Regions from separate parts of the Acinetobacter sp. GN11 genome, predicted to be linked through region 2. Evidence: predicted binding sites of a transcription regulator. Region 2 holds the regulator's gene; the other holds the start of a gene.

Region 1 (4,425 bases), on a different contig from region 2:
TTCACTATCACGAATATAGCTATCGGTATTATCCGGTTGAGAAGCTGGCGTTGTGTTATCACTTTGTGGCGTATATGTTGGGTCAACTTGATAATAAGGAGCTCCACATGGCGTAGCACGATGCGGAATCGTGTGCGTTAGCATTGGAATATACATAGCACCATCACAAGCCTGTGCCGATAAATCACCTGATGCACGATCAATCCATTGCCACTGTACAGTGTCTGGCTGACGTATATTCACAGGAGTTTGGCGTAATTGTTTCATCACATTAGTCCATACCGGCAATGCGCCAGATGAACCTGTTAAACCAGTTACTTTATTGTCATCTAAACCTAACCATACTACAGCTACATGATTACCCGAATAACCAGCAAACCATGAGTCACGTGTATCGTTAGTGGTACCTGATTTACCCGCCAATTTTAAAGCTGGAGATAAGCTGCTATAGGCTGAACGACCAGTACCCGAAGACATGACCTGTTGTAAACCATAATTCATGATATAGCCAACAGCTGGATCAATCGTTTGTTGAACATTAAGGCCATAGCGGTCAAGCAGACGACCATTGGCATCTACGACAGATCGAATTGCACGAGTTGGATATTTAAAACCGCCTGTAGCGAAGTTCTCATAGATTCCGAGCACTTCCATTGGCGACATATTGACTGCACCAAGGAAAATAGAAGGGTAAGCAGGAATCGTTGATTCAACACCAAACTTTCTTAAATTATTGGTAAATGTGGATAGACCAAACTCTTGACCCAAACGTACAGCAGAAAGGTTGTATGAGTTTGCTAATGCTTCACTCAGACTTACTACGCCATGTCCACCACCACTATAGTTTTTAGGTGTCCAACTTTTACCGCCGTCTACAGGAACACTGATTGGAGCATCTTCAATTTGGCTTGCCCAGTTATAACGTCCAGATTCAATAGCACTTAAATAAATTACAGGTTTCAATAAAGAACCGACTTGACGTTTCGCATCTAAAGCACGGTTAAAACCAGTAAAGTCTTGTGTAGAACCAACCGCTGCAACGAGCTCGCCATTTTCAGGGTGTGCAATCAGCACAGCGCCTTGTAAGTTTTTCAAACGTGCTGGATTACTGTTAGCCAAACGGTCTACTGAAGCTTTAAAAGCATTTTGAACTTGAGTTTGAGTAATTGGGTCTAAGGTCGTAAAAATACGTAATCCCTGATTGGTTAAATCACTTTCTTGATACTCTGTACGTAATTGACGACGTACAATATCTAAAAAGTCTGGGAATTTTGCAGGGCCTAAACTTGGTTTACTTAACACATTTAAAGGACGTGCAATTTCATCTTCATATTCGGCTTGAGTTAAATAACCCATCACGCGCATGTTATTTAACACAGTGTCGCGGCGTTTTTTGGCACCTTCAGGGTTTTTCCAAGGATTATATAAAGAAGGGCCTTGAACCAAACCTACTAAATAAGCTTGTTGTGCAACGCTAAGCTCACGTAATGGTAAACCAAAATAAAATTGTGAAGCCAAACCATAGCCATTAATTGAATAGCTACCATTTTGGCCCAGATTTACTTCATTTAAATAGGCTTCTAAAATTTCATCTTTGCTGTAATGCAGCTCGATGAGTAAAGCCATTAATGCTTCATTAACTTTACGTTTTAATGTGCGTTCAGGAGTGAGGTAGAAGTTTTTAACTAATTGTTGAGTCAGGGTTGAGCCACCTTGACGCTTCCCACCTGTAACATTACTAACTAATGCACGAGCTGTACCACGAATTGAAATACCATGATGATGATAAAAATTGCGGTCTTCTGTAGAAATTAAAGCTTCAATAAGTGGTTTAGGGACATTATTCAGTTTAATCAGTACACGGTCTTCATTGTGTTGAGGATAAATTCCTCCAATGAGTAACGGTTCTAAGCGAGCAACGCCAGTTGAAGAAGGTTTGGTACTTCGAACTTCAACAACTTGATCATTTGCAAAACTTAACTCTAATACTTGTTCAGGTTCAACACTGTCGCCGTAGTCAAAACCACGTGTGTGGATATACATGTTGCTGCCTTGAGCAACATAACTTCCAGACTTGTCATAATTACTTGAAGTTTTGTAACCCAATAGCTTTAATTCTTGAGTGAAATTTGCTTGAGAAATAGGCGCGTTGTTATAAATTTCCAAAGGGCGTGCAAACACTTTGGCAGGAATATCCCACCGCTGACCTTCAAATTTTTCACGAATAATATTATCTAAACGAATCAGATAGATACTAAGAGCAATAAAAGCACCAATGATCAAAATGGAAAAGATTAGTGCAAAGAAACCGATACCACGTTCAAACTTCATAAAAATGAGATAAAACCCTAACAATGCCTGTAATGATGCGATAGCTTGTCATCAATTTGCAATGATAAAACTGTGAATAATTGGAAAAGTTAGATTGAATTTTACAGCATCTTGTAGTTATGTTTTTTTAAATTAATCGGGTTAATGTTATTATAGGCGAGTATCGCAGCGGAGCTTACTCATTCGTGCAAATTTCACATAAGTCCTTCAGAAACGTCGGGTTAATCGGTCGACCAGATAAATCATCAGTTGTAGAAACACTCTGTTTAATTCATGATCATTTATTGAACTTAGGTTTGAACCCCATTTTTGATCAGGAAACAGCCGAATTAGTGCCTTATGATCATGCACAGATAGTAAGCCGTCATTTATTAGGTGAAGTTGCTGATTTAGTTATTGTGGTTGGAGGCGATGGTTCTTTACTCCATGCTGCAAGGGCTTTGGTTCGTTATAATACCCCTGTAATCGGTATCAACCGTGGGCGATTAGGTTTTCTAACTGATATCAAACCGTCAGAAGCGATTTTTAAACTTGACCAAGTGCTTCAAGGGCATTTTCAACTTGATCGTCGTTTCTTACTTGAAATGGAAGTAAGAACAAATGGCGAAGTCATTTATGATGCAATTGCTTTAAATGATGTCGTTTTGCATTCGGGTAAGTCGGTTCACATGATTGACTTTGAACTTAACATTGATGGTCAATACGTTTATCGCCAACATAGTGATGGTTTAATTGTTTCGACTCCCACTGGATCAACTGCCTATGCTTTGTCAGGCGGTGGCCCAATTTTACATCCAAGCATGGATGCGATTGCATTAGTTCCAATGCACCCTCATACCTTATCATCACGTCCTATCGTCGTCGGTGGACAAAGCGAAATTAAAATTGTTATTCGCGAAAATCGGGTGTTACCAATGGTGAGTGCAGATGGGCAACATAGCATATCGCTCAATGTTGGAGATAGTTTACACATCCGCAAACATCCATTTAAACTAAGTTTATTGCATCCACCAGGTTATGATTTTTATATGGCCTGCCGTACCAAACTTGGTTGGAACCAAGATTTTGAATCTTTCCAAAGAGATGAATCATGAATATTGAACAAATGCTATCTATTTTAAACCCTGAGATTGTAGAGCGTTTAAAAACAGCAGTAGAAATTGGTAAATGGCCAAATGGCGTTGTTTTAACAAAAGAGCAGCGTGAAACTTGTATGCAAGCTGTAATTGCTTGGGAGTTAAAGAACTTACCAGAAGAGCAGCGTAGTGGTTATATTGACCGCGGTACGAAAGAAGAGGGTGAGGTATGTGAAGATGATCACCACAAACATGAGCCAGAATTTAAACCAATTCGTTTTGTTTAATTTAAGAAGCTCAGTGATTACTGGGCTTTTTTTATGTTTATCAAAATATAATAAAGACTCCTATGAAACGTTTAAAACCTGTTTACGTACTATTATTTCTCATATTGTTTAGTGGTGCTGCATTAGCCAAACAGCCGATTGAATGTTTACTCAACGTGAAGGTTGTTGCGAGTCGGAAATACACTTCACCTCAAGCTAAATATACAAGTATAAAAAACGACGGTTATCCCATGTTATTGATTGGGATTCAGGTGCTGGAGTCGCAAACAATACGAAGCTCCCAAAAGATCAAAGAGCATCAATTATATTGTAAGACACTGATTGGCCAACAACGAGATGCTTATCTTTCGGGTTCCTACGATTCTAATAAGATTACAATTAAAATAGGTGATCACTTGAAACTAAGAAATATTCATTCTTCAGGTCAGGAATATCCATTTTGGCCAGATTTTTATTATATTGAACCTTAAAACCAAGGCTATCCGATATAACCTTGGTCATTCATATATTAGAAACGACTATTCCATAACACTTTTGCTTTCAGCATTGCCTCTTCAAAACTAGTAACAACTCCCATGGTATATAAAGCGATTCCGATGGTTTCTGTTACTGCCATTTCACCGTATTCATGGTGCTGCTGACCTAACCATACTGCTTTAAAAGTTGCTAAATCTAATTCTTCTTCAGTTGGACTACGTTCAGGTGTGAGCTTTGGTAACTCATGTTCATAG
Region 2 (4,425 bases):
TTTCACTGCGTCTATTTAATATCCACCCTTTATGTGGAATGAATACTTTTTAAGCCATGTTATATAGTCTTTCTTTAGGAAAAACCACTGTAAAAGTTGAACCTTCATTTTCTTTAGACTGGACATCTAAATAAGCGCCATGTTGCATTAATACATGCTTCACAATGGCCAAACCTAAACCTGTACCGCCTGTTTGACGACTACGGTCGCTGTCAACACGATAGAAGCGTTCAGTCAGACGTGGTAAATGTTTGGGGTTAATCCCGATGCCTGTGTCTTGTACGCTAAAGTAAGCATGTTCACCATCGTCGTGCCAACCAATCGTAATAGTTCCACCTTTTGGGGTGTATTTGATGGCGTTCGTAATTAAATTACTAAAGGCACTAGCGATTTCCATGTCAGAACCAATCAGGTCACAGTGGCTATCAATGTGTAAATTAAGTGTGTGTCCATAATCAGCATTGTAGGCCTGAGCATCATCAAAGAGTTGATTCATTAAGCTAGGCATTTCAATAATCTGATTTTTTGCAACTTTTTTATTATTTTCTAAATTTGATAACAGCAGTAAATCATTCACCAACGCATTCATGCGCTTGGTTTGTGACTGCATCTGATCAAAGGCACGTTTCCAGCGCGGACTAATATCTTCCTGATCTGTAAACGTTTCGATATAACCACTCAGTACAGTTAATGGCGTACGAAGTTCGTGAGAAATGTTATCGACGAAGTCTTTACGCATTTGTTCAAGGTTATGCATACGAGTCACGTCGTAAGCCACCAATAAGCGACTTTCTCCACCAAACCGTGTGAGTTTGACCTGTACATAGCGGTCATCATCAAAATTTGAGTGAAGCTTAATCCCGTCGGGTGCCTGATCAATATTGTTAAAATATTCAATAAAGGTCGGCTGACGTAAAATCGTTAATAGATTTCGGCCGCGGTCGAGGGGGCTGATCCCTAGCAAACGTTCAGCAGCAGGGTTCCACCATTCGATTTGATGTTGGTCATCAATTAAAACAACGGCTTCAGCAAGTGCAACTAATGAAGACTGTGCTCGGTCAATTAAACCGACCATTTCGGCTTGAACAATTCGTTCTTGGCGCTGAGCGCGGTAAACATTAAATAATAATGCCCCCCAAATCCCATTAAGATTTGGAGGAACGTCATAAGGCTTATTCGCAATCCAGTCATTGACCAGATATAAAGAACGCAACTGGAGTGTAAAAAACACCACGAAGGCGATAAAAATACAGCTCCAGAAATACCCAAGGCCTAAACCGACTAAACCGGCAATAATTAGAAAAAATAATAAGAGCCGTAAATCTTGTTTGGCAAACGTCCATAAACTACTGTAGCGGGAAAGTTTTTGTTCACGTACCTGTTCGGGGACGGGGTAGGGTTCATACATAAATCTTGGTTAACCTGCGGCTAAATCTGCGCGTGTTGAGAAACGGTAGCCAGTTCCACGCACAGTCTGAACAAATCGGTCAACACCAAACGGTTCTAAAACTTTACGTAAACGACGGATGTGTACATCGATAGTTCGATCTTCGATATATACATTACCGCCCCACACCTGATCGAGCAACTGGGCACGTGTATATGCACGCTCTGGATGGGTCATAAAAAACGCAAGTAAGCGATATTCAGTTGGACCCATTTCTAAAATATTGTTGCCAAAGCTAACGCGCTGGCTTACAGGATCAAGAATTAAACCATTGGCATCAATAGTTTTTTCGCCACTTAATGCATTAGCACGACGCAAAACTGCCTTAATACGAGAAACCAGTTCACGTGTTGAGAAAGGCTTAGTCATGTAGTCATCAGCACCTGCGTCAAGACCTTGTACTTTGTGGTCTTCTTCTCCGCGGGCAGTCAACATAATGACTGGAATTTCTGATAGATTTTCATCTCGTTTTAAGCGGCGACATAAATCGACACCACTTACGCCTCCAGGTAACATCCAATCAAGCAAGATAAGCGCCGGACGTTGGTCGACGATAATTTGATGAGCTTGTTTGGCATCTTCTGCCTGTAAACACTGAAAGCCTGCCATGTCCAAAGAAGTATGGATCATTTCGCGAATAGGAAGCTCATCATCGACAATTAAAATATAGTCATCTTTCACAGCGCAATATCCTATAGATTTAACGGTGAACCGTTTTGTAGTTATGACAGGCTTATTACAAAGATTAATTATGACAATTTCATTGCAGAAAAGTCTATAAAATTAAATTTAGCAATAATTTGTGACAAAACTAAGGCAAAGGTATGACCAAATTGTGACATGAAGACTTTAGTTTTCTTAAAATCATTCAATAGCTTATCAATTAAGTAGCTTAACTGGTTTTGCACATTTATCGCTGTCAAAAAACTTTAATATTATTTTGAAACTTGCGCTAATAAAGATAAGAAAACGATACGGCATGCGGTTAAAACCTGCTCAAGTGACTGTTCAAACCCTCCCATGACCCATCGAATCGCAATTTGAGTGACATATCCATTTAATCCAGTTGCGATTAAAGAGAGCTCATTTTCATGGTGTTGAATTTGCGGCATGGTCAACATAACAAAGGCTTGAATCATGCGGTCAAATTGCGCAAGTGTTTCTTGAATGGTGGCCTGATTATGTAACTCTTGTACCAAAACTGCGTCGACATAGACAATACGAGCCAATCTTGGGTCTTCTTTTAAAGTAGTCAGCAGTGCACGCAATCCCGCATCGACCATTTTTTCTGGATCGGGAGTAGCTTTAATCACGGCCTGCATTAAGTTTTGCTGTAATTCTTCAATCATTTTTAAAAAGATGGTTTGAAATAAATCTTCACTCTTCTTAAATGATTCATAGAAATAGCGTTCTGTGAGTTTTGCCTCTTGGCAGACATCTTTTACCGTCACGGAAAAAAAACCGAGCGTTCCATAAGTCGCGATACCTGCTTCAATCAGTTTTTCGCGGCGCGCCTCTTTACGTTCAGATAGAGATAACCCTTTGAACTGACGTTCTTTACTCACACTTTTTGTTTTCTTTTTACTGGTTGAGTCGTTAGTCGCCATAAATAAGTCGTTTCCTAAAGATTGGTTTCCTAATTTATAGGTTTTGGCCAAATATGTTCACTATGATAAAGCTCTCAGTAGAATTGTGCCATTCTATCTGAAATTACAGTCTACTATATTGACAATGGATATTGTCAAAATTATATTAAAGATGTCTAAACTGCACATGCAATGAACCGGTTGTGCAAATATCGAAAAACAAAGGATGGACAATGAAAAATTTTAAAAACAAAGTCGCTGCAATTACGGGCGCGGGTTCTGGCATTGGGCAACAGTTAGCAATTCTTTTGGCAAAACAGGGCTGCCATCTTTCGTTGAGTGATATTAATGAGAAGGGATTACAGCAAACCGTTGAGCTTTTAAAACCGTATAGCACGATTACTGTTACCACTAAAAAGCTTGATGTGTCTGATCGTGAAGCGGTAAAGCAGTGGGCCCAAGAAACTGTTCAAGATCATGGATCAGTTAACCTGATTTTCAACAACGCTGGCGTCGCTCTAGGTTCAACTGTCGAAGGTGCGACCTACGAAGATTTAGAGTGGATCGTTGGGATTAACTTCTGGGGTGTGGTGTACGGAACGAAAGAGTTCTTACCTTTCATTAAGCAAACTCAAGATGGCCATATTATTAATATTTCAAGCCTATTTGGTTTAACCGCTCAACCGACTCAATCTGCTTATAATGCGACTAAATTTGCTGTGCGTGGTTTTACCGAGTCATTGCGTCAAGAGTTAGATATTGAAAAAAGTGGCGTAAGCTCTTTGTGTGTACATCCGGGTGGAATCCGCACCAATATTGCTAAATCTGCAAAAATGAGTGATAGCTTGAATAGTTTGGGTATGGACCCGACTAAATCTATTCAAAATTTTGACAAGTTATTACGTACTCCACCTGAAGAGGCGGCTCGTCAAATTTTACAAGCTGTATTAAAAGATAAACGCCGTTTATTGATTGGTAGTGATGCAAAAATTCTTGATGCATTCCAGCGTTTATTCCCGACTGGATATCAACGTGCTTCAACCATTGTGACCAAATTAATGAAATAATTTTTTAACGTAAAAAAGCCATCAAATGATGGCTTTTTTTATGAGATCTGATAGGTTTTAAATAAGAACTTTGATCTTCTTTTTCTTCCAGATAAATTGGTAATACAAGCCTTGAATAATACATAAACTGACAAATGCCAAGGCATAGGCGACCCAGATTCCTTTAAGGCCCCACATTGAGCTAAACCAGTAAGCACATGGAATTTCAATAAACAAAATAGCGGAAATATTAAGTAGCATTGGAACGGTCACTGTGCCGCTGGCACGCATGATCGATGCAAAAATGGCACCCGCACCAAAGAATAAAATTGCCCAAAGTACAATA

The links. The regulator PhoB, encoded in region 2, activates phosphate uptake and scavenging genes when phosphate is short. The targets are predictions, from matches to a motif close to TGTCATNAANCTGTCATAA.
Region 1: NL42_RS01535 (NAD(+) kinase) is a predicted target of PhoB. The motif match lies at 2,378-2,396, and genes of this name have one in related genera.

What each region holds. Positions count from the first base shown of each region.
Region 1 covers NZ_JRVL01000012.1:15,294-19,718, reverse strand. The annotation lists gene mrcB (penicillin-binding protein 1B) at 1-2,331, opposite strand, end outside; gene NL42_RS01535 (NAD(+) kinase) at 2,517-3,425, shown strand; gene NL42_RS01530 (YeaC family protein) at 3,422-3,694, shown strand; gene NL42_RS01525 (hypothetical protein) at 3,757-4,164, shown strand; gene NL42_RS01520 (glycosyl transferase family protein) at 4,203-4,425, opposite strand, start outside.
Region 2 covers NZ_JRVL01000218.1:78-4,502, forward strand. The annotation lists gene phoR (phosphate regulon sensor histidine kinase PhoR) at 50-1,408, opposite strand; gene phoB (phosphate regulon transcriptional regulator PhoB) at 1,418-2,128, opposite strand; gene NL42_RS16540 (TetR/AcrR family transcriptional regulator) at 2,383-3,054, opposite strand; gene NL42_RS16545 (SDR family NAD(P)-dependent oxidoreductase) at 3,267-4,100, shown strand; gene NL42_RS16550 (MATE family efflux transporter) at 4,158-4,425, opposite strand, start outside.